DNA from 2 places in the Caballeronia sp. TF1N1 genome. Region 1 is predicted to be linked to the other one. Evidence: predicted binding sites of a transcription regulator. Region 1 holds the regulator's gene; the other holds the start of a gene.

The links. The regulator FliA, encoded in region 1, starts transcription of late flagellar genes. The targets are predictions, from matches to a motif close to CTAAAGTTTNNNNNNNNNNNGCCGNTA.
Region 2: motA (flagellar motor stator protein MotA) is a predicted target of FliA. The motif match lies at 5,147-5,173, and genes of this name have one in related genera.

Annotation. Positions count from the first base shown of each region.
Region 1 covers NZ_CP084626.1:2,850,295-2,858,288, reverse strand. The annotation lists gene flhF (flagellar biosynthesis protein FlhF) at 1-1,629, shown strand, start outside; gene LDZ28_RS13420 (MinD/ParA family protein) at 1,622-2,542, shown strand; gene LDZ28_RS13415 (RNA polymerase sigma factor FliA) at 2,561-3,292, shown strand; gene LDZ28_RS13410 (diguanylate cyclase) at 3,387-4,481, opposite strand; gene LDZ28_RS13405 (aromatic ring-hydroxylating dioxygenase subunit alpha) at 4,685-5,668, shown strand; gene LDZ28_RS13400 (arylamine N-acetyltransferase) at 5,693-6,532, opposite strand; gene LDZ28_RS13395 (acetyltransferase) at 6,534-7,214, opposite strand; gene LDZ28_RS13390 (SDR family NAD(P)-dependent oxidoreductase) at 7,211-7,960, opposite strand; gene LDZ28_RS13385 (SDR family NAD(P)-dependent oxidoreductase) at 7,972-7,994, opposite strand, start outside.
Region 2 covers NZ_CP084626.1:118,733-126,726, reverse strand. The annotation lists gene cheW (chemotaxis protein CheW) at 1-434, opposite strand, end outside; gene cheA (chemotaxis protein CheA) at 457-2,718, opposite strand; gene LDZ28_RS00580 (response regulator) at 2,782-3,162, opposite strand; gene motB (flagellar motor protein MotB) at 3,240-4,223, opposite strand; gene motA (flagellar motor stator protein MotA) at 4,240-5,100, opposite strand; gene flhD (flagellar transcriptional regulator FlhD) at 5,550-5,873, opposite strand; gene LDZ28_RS00560 (glycosyltransferase family 4 protein) at 6,523-7,587, shown strand; gene aqpZ (aquaporin Z) at 7,839-7,994, shown strand, end outside.

The DNA.
Region 1 (7,994 bases):
TCGCCCGCGAAGGCCGCACGCGAACAAGCCGCCGCCGCGCCGTTCGCCAGCGCCACGCCGCGCGCCGCGCTTGCACAAGCCGCAGCCGCCGCGATGAAGCAGCAGGCCGCCGCTCCCAGCTCTCCGATGAACCCCTACGCCAGCGGCGATGTTTTCTCCTCCGTCTTCGGCAACACCGCCGACGCCGACGATTTCGACGAGCAAGCCGACGAAGAGCGCATGGAAGCACCGCGCACGATGGCCGATTCCAATCCGTGGTTGATCGAACATGCGCGCCGTATCGCGCAACAGGCTTCGGTGCCGTCGAACCGGCCGCTGACGCCGTCCGCCGCAATTGCACGCGGCATGGGCGTGCCGGTATCGGTCAAGGCAGCCGACGCACCGCGCCAGCAAGCGCCGCGTGCACAAGCCGCCGCGCAACCGGTTGCCGCCGCGCCTGCCGCACCCGCCGCGCAAGCGCACGCAAAGATCGAAACGCCCGACTGGGCGCGTGAAGCCGCGCAAGTCGCCGCACGCCGCGCCGCACAGAAGATCAACGCAGCACCGCAACCCGCCGACGAAGCGCCGGCCGCATCGGGCAATTTCGAAGGCTTGCCGGCTAATGCCGCAGCCGTCGTGACCGAAGCCATCCGCACGCGCATGGAGCAAGTCGTCAACGAAACGGTGATGAACGAACTCTCGTCGATGCGCGAGATGATGGAAGAGCACTTCTCGGGTTTGCTGTGGGGCGACCGCCAGCGCCGCAACCCGACCAACTCGGCCTTGACCAAGCGCCTCTTCGCCGCCGGTTTCTCCGCGCAACTCGTGCGCATGGTGATCGACAACATGCCGTCGATGGAGAACGTGGAAAACGCGCTCGAATGGGTGCAGCAAGTTCTCGAATCGAATCTGCCGGTGATGCCGAGCGAAGACGCGTTGATGGAACGCGGCGGCGTGTTCGCGCTGATGGGCCCGACGGGCGTCGGCAAGACGACGACCACGGCAAAGCTCGCGGCGCGCTGCGTGATGCGCTTCGGCGCCAGCAAGGTCGCGCTCCTGACGACGGACAGCTACCGGATCGGCGCGCATGAACAACTGCGCATCTTCGGCAAGATTCTCGGCGTGTCGGTGCACGCGGTAAAGGACGGCGCTGACCTGCAACTCGCGCTCTCCGAACTGCGCAACAAACATATCGTGCTGATCGACACGATCGGCATGAGCCAGCGCGATCGCACGGTCTCCGACCAGATCGCGATGCTGTGCGGCACGGGTCAGCCGGTGCAACGCTTGTTGCTGCTGAACGCCACGAGCCACGGCGACACGCTCAACGAAGTCGTGCAGGCCTACAAGAGTGCGCCGGACCAGCCGCCGCTCGCGGGCTGCATTCTGACCAAGCTCGACGAGGCGACCAACCTCGGCAGCGTGCTCGATACGGTCATCCGCTACAAGCTGCCGGTGCATTACGTATCGACCGGTCAGAAGGTGCCGGAGAACTTGTACGTCGCAACCAAGCGTTTCCTCATCAAGAGCGCGTTCTGCATTCCGCGCGATGGCTCGCCTTTCGTGCCGCAAGACGACGATGTGCCGGCGCTTCTGTCCGCACTGTCCGCACGCGCCACGACCGAACTGCATGGAGTCCATTTTGGATAAGTTCGTGCTCGATCAGGCTGAAGGCCTGAGAAGGCTGCTGACGCGCGCCAGTTCTCGCGTGGTGGCTGTAGTGGGCGGACCGGCGGGCATCGGTTGCACGTCGGCGGTAGTGAACCTCGGCGCGGCGTTGTCCGTGCATGGCAAGGATGTGCTCGTCATCGACGAGCGGCATAACGCGGGCTCGGTCAGCCGCATGGCGGGTGTGGATGGCGCGGGCGCGCTCTCGGCGGTGATGTCCGGCCGTCGCGAACTGCAGGATGTCGCGGTGCGCACGCCGATGGGTTTTTCGCTGATCGCCGCACCGCGCGATGAACGTATCAGCCACGATGCGGCGCAAGCACGCGCGCTGCTCGACGGCCCCGCGGATATCGTGCTGATCGATGCGCAACTCGATCGTAATGGCGCGCTCTCGTCGCTCGCGGCGCAGGCGCATGACTTTCTGATAGTGACGCGGGTAGCCGCGTCGGCGATCACCGAGGCGTATGCGTGCATGAAGCGCTTGCACTACGCCCACGCGATCGGCCAGTTCCGCGTGCTGATGAATCACGTGCAGGACGCAGCCGATGCAGCGGTCGCGTTCGACAACCTCTCGGGTGTCGCGAGCCGTTATCTGGCCGTTTCGCTCGTGCAGGCAGGGTATGTGTCCGAGGATGCGCGCGTCGCTCGGGCGAGGGAGCTCTCTCGGTGTGCGGTGGAAGCGTTTCCGGCTACGGCCGCGGCGCGCGACTACCGCTACATCGCAGCCGAGCTGCTGCACTGGCCGATGCGTCCCGCGCCGTTTTCGCGCGGCGACGAAGCGAGCCAGTACGACGCGCACATTCCGGTTGGCGAGTCTGGTGAAAGCGGACGGAAAGCGGCGCACCGAGCGGCGGCGTTTTCCGATCATGCAATGAGCAGCACGGCGTCGATGTGATATTGAAAGGTGAACAGGATGTATAACGCCCAAGGCAAACTCTCGCAGTCCGACGTGCTTACGAAATATGCGCCGCTCGTTCGCCGCCTCGGACTCCAGCTCGTCGCCAAAATGCCGGCGAGCGTCGATCTCGACGATCTGATCCAGGCCGGCATGATTGGCCTCCTCGATGCGGCTAGCCGCTACAAGGAAGATCAGGGCGCCCAGTTCGAAACCTACGCAAGTCAGCGTATTCGCGGCGCCATGCTCGACGAGTTGCGCGCCAACGACTGGTTGCCACGCAGCATGCGCAAGACATCGCGCGAAGTGGAGTCGGCGGTACACAAGGTGGAACAGAACCTTGGCCGTTCGGCCAGCGAGACCGAAGTCGCCGAGCACATGAAGATGCCGCTCGACGAGTATCAGTCGATGCTGCAGGACTTGCACGGCAGCCAGTTGATCTATTACGAAGACTTCGACCGCTCGGCGGACGACGAGCCGTTCCTCGACCGTTACTGCGTCGATCGTTCGGACCCGCTGTCGGCGCTTCTGGACGACAGTCTGCGCGGCGCGCTGATCGAAGCCATCGACAAGTTGCCGGAGCGCGAGAAGCTGCTCATGAGCTTGTACTACGAGAAGGGCCTCAACCTGCGCGAAATCGGCGCGGTGATGGAAGTGAGCGAGTCGCGCGTGTGCCAGTTGCATAGCCAGGCCGTGGCGCGTTTGCGTGCGAAGCTGCGGGAACAGTCGTGGACTAGCGTCGAGGCTTGAGTTCCGAGTTGTAGAGGCGCGCGAAGCCCCGAACCGGGGCCGCGCGCTTTTTGCTTTTGCCTTTGCAAAGGCGCTCGAATGCGCGCGGATGGGCTCAATGCATCTCGAAGTCGCGCGCCTCGGCGAACACCGTCTTGCCTTCGCCGAGACTCTTTGCGCGATACATCGCGCGATCGGCGGCTCTCAGCACGGCGGTGATATCGGCGTCATGCGCTTCTGCCGCGCTCGACAGCAAGCAGGCGCCGATACTCGCCGATACGCTCACTGGCCGCTCCTGCACCAGCGTGAGGTCGGCGAGCGCCGAATGGATGCCATCGGTGAGCGTGAGCACCGCGCTGCGATCGCGCATGTTGCGCGCGAGCACGACGAACTCGTCGCCGCCCAGCCGCGCGATGGTGTCGGTCTTGCGCATGCGCCGTGCAAGCAATTGCGCGAACGACTGCAACAGCACGTCGCCGACCGCGTGACCGTAGGTATCGTTCACGCCCTTGAAGCCGTCGAGATCGATCAGTAGCAGTGCGCTGGTATTCGCGTCGGCGGCTTCGGGCGCGGACATCGCGCGATTCACGGTTTGTTCGAGCGCGTAACGGTTATAGAGGCCCGTGAGCGGGTCCGTCGATGCCTGCCGCGCCAGCACGCGATTCGCGCTGCCAAGCCTGTCGACCAGCACGCTCAGATACACCGACGCGCCCAGCACGCTCAGCGCGAGCCCGAGCGCGGCGGCGCGGTTTGCCACCCACCACGGTTGCCACAACGCCAGCGCGACGATCGCGACGAGCGCCATCGCGCACGAAATGGCGAGCGTGCGCTTGCCGTAGCGGCATCCCGAGCCGATCAGAAACCAGAACACCACCCACAGCAGCGGCAAGGCGAGCGTGCCGCAGAGAAAGAGCATGGCGCCGAGCAACGCCTGATCGAGGATAGTGGTGATGACGAGCCGGACGTTGGACAGCGCCATCATCCGGCTGACGAGCAATAGTGTGATTGCACCGTAGGACACGTAGAGCGCGATCAACCGCGTGATCAGCGACGCGTTGGCCGAAGGGTGCCGCCACGCATACACCGCATAAGCCAGCAGAACTGCCGCTCCCATCCCGATACGCAGCATGGCTTGCTCGCGTTCGGGATTCCGGTTGCCGGACCATGCGAAGGCATAGGCCCGGCGTGCCGGTTGATGCGCCTGCTCCATACCGAACCCCTGGTGGTGATTTCTTGCTGTTATGGTCTTTTGCGCGTGTCTTTGCTGTCGCGCTTCTGTCTTATTGCGGCCCCGTCGCGATGTTCGTCTTCGACGACTGGTATTTTGCAACGTTTTGCCAAGCTGCTGTGAATCGTGTAAGAACGCATCTCGGACAGATGATTAACGGCGTTTTCTGCGGATGCTTCAGTGCTATGAGCGACGACTTTTCTCTCGCTGGCGAATGGCTGGCGGTCTGTAATGGCGATGACGTGCCGGCGGGTTCGACGCGAGCGTTCATCGTCGCGGATGAGCGCATCGTCGTCTGGCGCGATGCCGAAGGCGTGGCGCATGTCTGGCGTGACTACTGTCCGCATCGCGGCGCGCAACTGTCGCTGGGCACGGTGACGAACGATCAGCTCGCGTGTCCGTATCACGGCTGGCGCTACGACACGCTTGGTCAGTGCGTGCTGATTCCGTCGAATCCGTCGCTTCGGCCTTCGAAACGCGCGTGCGCCACCGCGTTCGTCGCCGAGGAGAAATACGGCGTCGTGTGGATGTGCTTCGGCGAGCCCGCGCACGCGCTCGATTTCTTTCCCGAAGCCGCCATTCCGGGCGGACGGCGCATCAACCTTGCGCCGCAGACGGTGAAGTCATCCGCGCCGCGTGTCGTCGAAAACTTCCTGGACATGGCGCACTTTTCGTTCGTGCACGTGGGCATTCTCGGCGAGGATGCGCATACCGAAGTGCCGGACTATGAAGTCGTGGAAAGCGCCGACGGACTCGAAGCGCGCCAGTGCCGTTTCTGGCAGCCGGCGGGTTTGCCGGGGCAGGGCGGCGCGATGATGGATTACGTTTATCGCGTGAAGCGGCCGCTGGTTGCGAGTCTCACGAAGATGGCGTCGGGGGCAATGGGCGCACTGCATATCATGCTGGTGGCGTCGCCCGTGACGCAGACCGAGACCCGCGCGTGGCTCGTTTCCATTCACGAAGACGAGACTTCGCACAGCGACGAGGAGCTGTACGACTTCAATATGGAGATTCTGCTGCAGGACACGCCGATCGTGGAGTCGCAATGGCCGAAGCTGCTGCCGCTCGCGCTCGATGCGGAGTTGCATCAGAAGTGCGACCGGATGTCGGTGGCGTATCGGAGATGGTTGGCGGGAATGGCGTTTGGGTGGGGGACGACGAGCGCGTGATTCGATGGCCGGTAAGCCACCGCATCAAACGCGCTTGATGAGTCGACCCAGCAAGTTCGTCAAGTCGCCGCCGGGCAGGCGGATGCCGAACTCGTCTTGCAGCACGGCCAGCAGTTCGTCGGTGCAGGAAATCTGACGGCGCTCGGCGACCGCATCGAGATGATGGACGCCGTAGTTGCCATCGACGAGACTCTTGCGTCTTCCCTCGTCCGTGCGCGCAACGACCAATTGCGACGCAAGCGGTGACGCCGGATGCGTCGAGATGAACCAGTTGCCTATCTCGAAGTCGATCTGTTCCTGACGTTGCAAGTCGAATACGTATAGCGCGCGCCAGACGCCGTTTATCCGCGCCTGAAGCACGTAACCGGCCTCGCGTTGCAGCAGCCTGAAACGTTCGAGCGATGTCGTTTGCTCGGCATCCGTATCGAGCCGCAGCGGAGTCGTCGGCACCATGCGGCCGAAGCCCACATCCGAGATGTAGTCGTCGCCCGGTCCAAACGTCACGAGAATCGACATATGCGTTCGCGGCGCCCACGCGGTTTCCGGGCCGCCCATGACGACGCGTCCCGTCAGGCCGCGCGCGTCGAATCCCAACTGCCTGAGCAATGCGAGAAAAAGCAGGTTGAGCTCGTAGCAGTAACCGCCTCGCCCGCCGAGCACGATCTTTTGTTCGAGCGATGCCACGTCGATGGACGTAGGCTCCCGCAAGAGCGTCGACAGGTTTTCGAACGGAAAGCGGCGGGTGTGGCGTTCCTGCAAGGCTCGCAACGTGGCGAGCGTCGGCTCGGGGCTGGCGCGAAAGCCGAGCTGCGACAGATAACCGTCGATGTGTTCAAGCCGCGCGGCCGTTTTAACGCGTGCCATGTCAACGCTCGTTGCCCATTTCGCCGATGACCATCGCCGGATTGCCGAACACTTTGGTACGCGCCTTCACGCGTCGCAAGACCACGCTGCCTGCGCCGACATACGCGCGGTCGCCGACGTTGCACTTCGGCAGCAGCGTCGCGCTGCTCGCGATAAACACTTCCTCTCCCACGTTGACGTGACCGTTCAGTTGGCATGCACCGCAAATCTGCGTGTAGCTGCCGATAGACGTGTCATGCGCCACGCTGCTGTGAGTGCCGATAAACACGTGGCGGCCCACGTCGATATCGCACGACATCTGCGTGAACGGACAGATGATTGAGCCCGCGCCGAGTTTCACGTCCCTGCCCACGAGCGCCGTCGGATGCACGAGGATACCGAACTCCGCGCCCTTGTCTTCGAGCAGGGTGACGTAGGCGCGCTTCTGCGACGGATCGCCTATTGCGCAGAGAAAAATGTCGTCGTCGAGCGGTAGATAAGCTTCGGGCGAGCCGATGATGGGCGCGCCGCACGCAAAGCCGTCGAGCATGTCGGTGCGGCTGTCGAGAAACCCCTTGACCTTCCATGGCGTTCCCGCAGCGATGGCCTGTTGCGACCAGACGAGCACTTCCCGCCCCAACGCGCCCGCGCCCACGATAATGAGATTTTTGATGCCGGTCACGGCTGCGAGCGTGTGTGTCATGCGGAAATGTTCACCGAGCGGCCGCCATCGACCACGAGTTGCTGGCCCGTGATCCAGCGTGCATTGTCGGACAACAGGAATTCGGCCATGCCGGCTATGTCGCTTTCACGCCCGAGACCTAGCGGATACGACTCCGCCATGCGCTCGCGCACTTGCTCGTTGCCGAATATCGAATCCGTCATGGGCGTATGAACCGCGCCGGGCAGGATGGAGTTGACGCGAACCGATGGCGCCAGTTCGACGGCGAGCGCGCGCATATAGGCATCGAGCGCGCCCTTGCTCGCGCAATAAACCCCGAGTCCCTTGGCGCCGAACTGACTCGCCGTACTCGACACGAACACGATGTTGCGGAGCGCCTTGTCGTTCACCTTGCGTCGCACGAGCAGGCGAGAAATTTCCATGGCCGACATGAAGTTCACGTTCATGACTTCCACCGCGCTCGCGCGCTCGAGCAAACGAAGCGGGCCGATGATCCACGCGCCGGCGCAGTGGACGTAGTTCTCGATACGCATGCCGCGAGACGAAACGAAATCGACGAAGCCGGACTCGATCTCGTCCAGTTCGCGAAGATCCTGCACCCACAATGCGTGGGCGTCGGGGTTAGCGCAAAGCTGTCGCGTCTCCTCCAGCCGCGCCCGGTCCCTGCCGTGCAACACGAGCGACCGCGTGGAGGAAAGCTGAATGGCCGTTGCCCGGCCTATGCCCGATGAGGCGCCCGTAATCAGGCTATGAAATTCGTGGCTCATGACTGTCTCGCTCAGGACGCGGTGTAGCCGCCGT
Region 2 (7,994 bases), 270 kb from region 1:
ACGGTGCCTAAGCCCGTCAGATATTCGGAGGTCAGCGTCGCGCCGAATTCGGGCGCGGGCATCACTTGCTCTTGCGTGAGCGTGAGGACGTCCGAGACGCCGTCGACCACCATGCCGACCACGCGATGCGCGACGTTCAGAATGATCACGACCGTCTGGTTGTCGTACTCGACGCGACCCAGATTGAACTTGATGCGCATGTCCACGATCGGCACGATGATGCCGCGCAGATTGATCACGCCCTTGATGAACGAAGGCGCATTGGCAATGCGCGTCACGTTGTCGTAACCGCGAATCTCCTGCACCTTCAGGATGTCGATGCCGTACTCTTCGGCGCCGAGCGTGAACACCAGAAACTCTTGTCCGGCGGCTTCCGCGTGTTGCGCGTCGCGACGCGAAGACGTCGCGGAATGGATGTTTTGAATGTCTGCCACGGTAACTCCTTCGATGCGGGTGTTAATGAGCGTGCGCGCTGTGCTGCACACGCGATTCGCGGTTGAGCGCGGCCACGTCGACGATCAGCGCGACGCTGCCATCGCCCAGAATGGTCGCGGCTGAAATGCCGTGCACCTTGCGATAATTGGTTTCGAGATTCTTCACGACCACTTGCTGCTGGCCGACGAGTTCGTCGATCAGCATGGCGAAGCGCCGGCCTTCGGTCTGCATGATGGTGACGATGCCTTGCGTGGGCTCGGTGCGCGCGTTCTCCACGTCGAACACGGCATGCAGCGCCACGAGCGGCAGATACTCACCGCGCACGCGCACCACGCGCTCGCCGTTGGCGACCGTGTAGATGTCTTCGGCCACCGGCTGGAGCGACTCCATCACGAAGTTGAGCGGCAGAATGAAGATTTCGCTGCCGACCTTCACCGACATGCCGTCGAGAATCGCGAGCGTGAGCGGCAGCACGATCTTGGTGGTCGTGCCCGCGCCTTCACGCGACTTGATTTCGACGTGGCCGCCCATCGACTGGATGTTGCGCTTGACCACGTCCATGCCCACGCCGCGGCCGGAAATGTCCGTCACCTGTTCGGCGGTCGAGAAGCCCGGCATGAAGATGAGCTGCCACACTTCCTCGTCGCTCATCGACTCGGAAACCTGCATGCCCTGCTTCTGCGCCTTCGCGAGAATCTTGTCGCGGCGCAGGCCCGCGCCGTCGTCGCTGACTTCGATCACGATGTTGCCGCCGTGATGCGCCGCCGACAACACGAGCTGGCCGGTCGTCGACTTGCCCGCCGCGCGACGCGCTTCCACGGTTTCGATGCCGTGGTCGAGCGAGTTGCGCACGAGGTGCGTGAGCGGATCGATGATGCGTTCGATCAGGCTCTTGTCCAGTTCGGTCGCCTGACCGAACGTGACGAGTTCCACGTCCTTGCCGAGCTTGCCCGCGATATCGCGCACGAGCCGGGGGAAGCGGCTGAATACGTAATCCATCGGCATCATGCGGATGGACATGACGGCTTCTTGCAGATCGCGCGCGTTGCGTTCGAGCTGCGCCATGCCGTTGAAAAGACGGTCGTGCAATGCGGGATCGAACGTGCTCGTCGTTTCCGCGAGCATCGCCTGCGTGATGACCAGTTCGCCCACCAGGTTGATGAGCTGATCGACCTTCTCCACGCCGACGCGAATCGAGCTGCCTTCCGCCGATGCGGCCGCTGCCGGACGCGCCTTTTTATCGGCATCGTGCGTATTGGCGTTGGCCGGTTTCTGTGACGGTTGGGCGGCAGTCTCCGGGACCGCCGCCGTCGCCGCTTGTTGTTTTTGTTGCGCCGTGGATGCAGACGCGTCGAGCGCCTGCGATGCGTCCGGCTGTTGCTGTAGCGCGTGATGCGCCGCCGTTGCCGGCGGTACTTCGACGGATGCGGCCGGCGACTGCGCCGACTGATCCGCCGCATTGCCACGGCCGATTCCGATCTGCGATTCATCGATCACGAAGCAGCACACGGCCACGATGTCGTCGGCGCTCACGTCCGACTCGAGCCAAAGCACGAGTTCGGCGTCAGTCTTCTTTTCTCCGACGATACTTCCCAGGTTACCCAGCTCCTCGGTCAAAGTCGCCAGGTCCTTCTCGCCCACCCCCCGTAGCGTAATTTTCAGGTGGGGTCCTGCTTCCGCTGCCGATGCTGCCGCAGCGGTTCCTGCAATCGGTGCGCCGTCCGTGACTTCGAACGCGCCGTCCCACGTGCCGTCGTCCTCGATCGCTTCCGCAGCCTGCGCGATGACATGCGCGGGCGGAGCGTTCGGGCCTTCGTAGGCGGGTTCGTGTTGTTGCGCCTTCTCGATGACGGCGGCGGCTTCTTCTATCACCGGTGCCGCCGGCGCTTCCGGGTCTTCGTGCTTCAGACGCTCGAGCTTCGCGCAGATCGCGGCCGCCGCGGCCGCATCCGGCTCGGCGCTCGCGCGATACGCGGCGAGCTGGTCCGAGAGCACGTCCTTCGTCGCGAGGAAGGTATCGATCATGTCGCGGCGCAGAACGAGTTCGTTGTTGCGCGCGCGGTCCAGAAGCGATTCGAGGATGTGCGTCGTTTCCGTGAGCGCCGTGAAGCCGAAGGTCGCCGCGCCGCCCTTGATCGAATGCGCCGCGCGAAAGATCGCCGCGAGGTCTTCCGGATCGGGATTCGCAATGTCCAGAACGAGCAGCAGCTGCTCCATCTGCGCGAGCAGTTCGTCTGCTTCGTCGAAGAAGGTCTGATAGAACTGGGTAATGTCGAGTGTCATGCTTGAGTCACCGCAGAAATGCTGTTCAGTCGCGTTATTCGGTCGAGGTTTGCTTCGTCTTGCTCAGTGCTGCTCTTCGGGTTCCGACAGTGCCGCCACCAACTCGGTCAAGAGCTCGGGATCGAGCGGCTTCTGAATCCAGCCGGTCGCTCCCGCCGCGCGCGCCGCGTCCTTGAACGCTTCGCTGTCCTCGGTCGTCAGCACGAGCACCGGCGTTGCCTGGTAGGCGTGATTCACCCGCAACTCCGCGATCAAATCGAGCCCGCTCTTGCCGGGCATGTGCTGGTCCGTCAGGACGAGATCGAAACGCTCGGCGAGCGCCCATTCGAGCCCTTCGTTGCCGTCCGACGCGACGGTCACTTCGTAGCCCGCCGTCGTCAGCGTGGCGGAGAGAATCTGCCGCATGGCGGCGGAATCGTCGATTGCCAGAATGTTCTTGATCATGTGTGTCTCTTGCGGTCTTGCCGGGTTGACGGCTAAAACGTGTGGAGTCTTGAGAGTCTTTCGCGCGGATTTCGCTTTTATTGCGGTCGCGCTTGGAATACGGGCGCGAGTTTGTCCAGCACGGGAGCCGCGCCCGCCGCGTTGTCGAATGTCGCGGGCGGCGCGCCGTCGTCGCGCAACATGGCGCTCTCCGCGCGCCGGTTGAGCACGATGATGCTGATGCGCCGGTTTTCCGGGTCCATCGCGTCCTTGCGATTCAGGTTCTGCGTCGATGCAAGCCCGAGCACGCGCAGCACCTTCGCTTCGTCCATGCCGCCGTAGATCAGCTCGCGCCGCGACGCGTTCGCGCGGTCCGCCGACAGTTCCCAGTTGCTGTAGCCCTTGTCGCCGCCGGCGTACTTCACGGCATCCGTATGTCCTTGCACGACTATTCGATTGGGCACGTCGTTCAGCGTCTTGCCTATCTCGCGCAAAATGTCGCGCATGTACGGCTGCACTGAGTCGCTGGAGAGCGCGAACATGGGCCGCTTCTGGGTATCGACAATCTCGATGCGCAAGCCCTGCTGGGTCGAATCGATGCGTATCTGCTGCCTGAACTGGCGCAAGGTCGGGTTGGCCTCGACGGCCGACATGAGCTTCACCTGGAGGTCGTGCAGGCGCTCTTGCTCGCGGCGTTCGATCTCGCCTTCGGCTTGTCTCAACGCGGCTTCATCGGGTCTTGCCGACGAACGCACCGCGAACGGCGTATTGCCTTCGGTGGTGCGCACCGTGCCGGGCTCGGGGCTCGACAGATCGCGCCCGCCGCCCATGATGATGCTGGAGTCCATGCCGACGGTCTTGCCGCCGACCATCGCGGCCTTGAGCGGCGTGTTGAAGTATTCGGCGATACCGCGTCGTTGCACCGGCGAAGTCGAACTCAGAAGCCACATGAGCAGGAAGAACGCCATCATCGCGGTCATGAAGTCCGCGTAGGCGAGCTTCCACGCGCCGCCGTGATGTCCCTTGCGGCCCGCGACGATACGCTTGATGAAAATTGGCCGGTCTTTGTCGGGTGAGCTCATGGCGTCGTTCCTCGCTTCACTTCGCGCGGACGCGGCGCACGTGTTCTTCCAGTTCGGAGAACGACGGGCGCTCGGTCGAGAACAGCACCTTGCGGCCGAACTCCACCGAGATGGCGGGCGCATAGCCGTTCAGACTCGCAAGGATCGTCACCTTGATGCACTGAAACATCTTGGTCTGCTCGGCCACGCGCTGCTCCGCCACGCCCGCGAGCGGGCCGATGAAGCCATACGAAAGCAGAATGCCGAGGAAGGTGCCGACGAGCGCCTGCGCGATCATCTCGCCGAGAATCGCGGGCGGCTGATCGGCGGAAGCCATCGTGTGCACGACGCCCATGACGGCCGCGACGATACCGAACGCGGGCATGGCGTCGCCCACTTTGTGCAGCGCTTGTGCGGGCGCTTCGCCTTCGGCGTGATGCGTCTCGATTTCCTCGTCCATGAGGCTTTCGATCTCGAACGCGTTCATGTTGCCGCCGACCATCAGCCGCAGATAATCCGTCAGGAATTCGACGATGTGCTCGTCCGCGAGAATCTTCGGGTACTGACCGAAGATCGGGCTTTTATGGGGATCGTCGATATCGCTTTCGAGGGTGAGCGTGCCTTCTTTGCGCGCCTTGGCGAGCAGGACGTAGAGCAGACCCATCAGTTCCATGTACACATCCTTGTTGTACTTGGAGCCCTTGAACAGCGTGGGAATGACGCGCAGCGTCGACTTGATCGTCTTGATGCCGTTACCGAGGATGAATGCGCCGACACCCGCGCCCGCGATCATCAAGATTTCGACCGGTTGCACGAGCGCGCCAAGGTGGCCGCCTTCGAGCGCGTAACCGCCGAATACGGACAGCAATGTCACGAGCGTTCCAACGAAAATCAGCACAGTCGAGTCCTCAAGGTAGTTGCGGGATGACCGCCGTTATGTGGGTTTACGGCACGGCAAGGGAAAACTTTGGTGCATGACCGGGAGGTGAGGCAAACGCTAGAACCCGCGTGGGATGGGGCTCTGACGACATGCGGCGCAATGGCGCATGGCGCGCGGGGAAGCTACGGTGCGAGTGCCTTTTCGTGCGCGCAACGGCGGCGTATAGCTCTTCGCGATAAGCCAGTTGTTCGTGGTAGAAGGCGAGTTGACCGCGAGACGTGCGTCGATCTGGCAGCGAGGCGGCTCACTGCATGGGTCGCCTGTCATGGGCCGCAGACGTATGCCGACCAACTTACGAGGTGTTGGCACGGCGGCCGCTCGTCTGATCGGTTCATGCCGGCTGCGCGCCGTTGCGTTCGGTCAGCGCTGTGAGCGTGGAACGCAAACGCCGCCGTGATCAGCTCGAATCAACGCGCAGATGAGCCGGCTTCTATCGCCAATGCATCCGCGAGGAGGGTCGCGTCCGGCGCGGCGCTTTTGTCCTTTTCGTCGAGGGAAGAAAGGATGGCGTGATCGTCGAAGCGAAAGCGGCACAGCAAATGGCTCGACGACGCCACCCTCACCGCCTGCGCGGGCGAAAGCGAAGCCAGTAACTGCGCCACGTCGTCCGAAAGCGCCAGCCGAGCCATGGCCGAAGCGCGGTCCGCAAGCAATAGCTGCTGCGCCAGAAGCAAGTACGCGAGATTAAGCTCGCGAATCTCCGTGAGCGTGGTGGTTGTGCTGGCCGTCATCTTTTCCCCGAATCGGTACCCGGCTCGTCAGGCCGTGCGGGAAACGTTTGCTCGGATCGCTCCGGATTGCGGCGATTCGGCCCCGCTCATGGTGTGGATTCGATTGTCGATGAGGCTTCGAGCGCGCGCCAATCGGATAAATCGACCGATTTACGGACGGAAAAGCCCGCGACGTCGTGTAAGAAAAATTCCTACGCGAAATAGTTGAACGGCTGTCTGAGCGAATCGGGAGCACAAAACTCAACTATCGGCTGCTTCTCATCTGACTTGAAATGCCCCGAGCACGATTCGCTCCGTGCCATGCGCAGAACCGGCCCATATGCCTTAGGCCCGATTCGTGCTACTTCAATGCCTCGCGGCAATGCCCTGCGTGCGTCGAATTCGTCTACGTCATTGATATCGATGCGCTTTTTGACTTCGTAACAGCCGTTGTTTCGCGCTGTAACAAGGTTAAGCGTTTGAAAAATGAAGTGTAATGCCGCGCTCGATCCCGATAATGAGCAGTAAGGGATAACCCGGTTGAACAGTTTCTTGTCCGGGCCAGTCTCGGGCGGCGTCTTCTACACGAACGCGGCCCGCCCGAACGGCATGCGTCGAGCGCTCGACCGGAGCGTGACTGCAATGCCTTAAATAACAGGAGAGTCACGTTATGCGAATCGCACAAATTGCACCGTTGCACGAAGCAGTTCCCCCGAAGTTTTACGGCGGCACCGAGCGCGTCGTGTCGTATCTGACCGACGCACTCGTCGACCTCGGCCACGATGTAACTCTGTTCGCCAGCGGCGATTCGCAAACCAAGGCGACTCTCGATGCGGCCTGGCCGCGCGCGCTGCGCCTCGACCCGACCGTGCGCGACGCGCTCGCGCCGCACATGCTCCTGCTCGAAACCGTCCGCCGCCGCGCGCATGAATTCGACGTGCTGCACTTCCACCTCGACTACATGCCGTTCCCGCTGTTCACGCAGATGGACACGCCTTTCGTGACGACGCTGCACGGCCGTCTCGACCTGCCTGAACTCCAGCCGATCTTCAACACGTTCACGAAGGCGAACGTGATCTCGATCTCGGACAATCAGCGCACGCCGCTGCCGCAAGCGAACTGGCTGAACACGGTCTATCACGGTCTACCTGAAGATTTGCTCACGCCGCAGCCGCACAAGAAGCCGGAATACCTGGCGTTCCTCGGCCGTATCTGCCCGGAAAAGCGCGCCGATCTGGCCATCAAGATCGCGGCGCAAAGCGGTTTGCCGCTGAAGATCGCTGCGAAAGTGGACAAGGTCGACCAGGAATATTTCAAGTCGACCATCGAGCCGCTCTTGTCGCAGGCGCATGTCGAGTTCATCGGCGAGATCAATGAAGCGCAGAAGCCGGAATTCTTGTCGGGCGCGAAGGCGCTGCTGTTCCCGATCGACTGGAACGAGCCTTTTGGCCTCGTGATGATCGAAGCGATGGCATGCGGCACGCCGGTGATCGCGTTCAATCGCGGCTCAGTGCCGGAAGTGATCGATCATGGCGTGACCGGCTTTATCTGCGAAGACGTGCAAGGCGCAGTGGGCGCGCTGCATCGGATAGATGAGCTATCGCGCACGGAAATCCGCGCGCAGTTCGAGCGCCGTTTTAGCGCGAAGACCATGGCGCAAAATTACGTCGATAGCTACACGGCCATGCTTCAGGCGGCCAAGCGTCCGGTGCTTCGTCAGGTCGCAGTGGGCTGATATGCAACGCGCTAGACCTTAGGTATCGTTTAAAACAACCGCCCGACAACGGGCGGTTTTTCATTGTGTGAGCCCAATTCAACCCGCTAAGGATATTCCGAAGATTCTGCCGTTATCGCGTGAATTGACTGCAAATCAACCATTTTTGACAGTTTTGCCAAAGAATCGCGCTTAAACTCCGCTGCGCAAGAGGAGTTGAGCTTTCTTGCATTTTGTCAACGGTTGTTCATATTTTTCACGAAGGCAGGATCATGCAATTGTCGAAGCGTCTCGGCGCTGAAATTTTCGGTACTTTCTGGCTTGTGCTGGGCGGTTGCGGAAGCGCCGTGCTTGCCGCGGCCTTTCCTCATGTCGGCATTGGCCTGGCTGGCGTTTCGCTGGCGTTCGGTCTCACCGTGCTCACCATG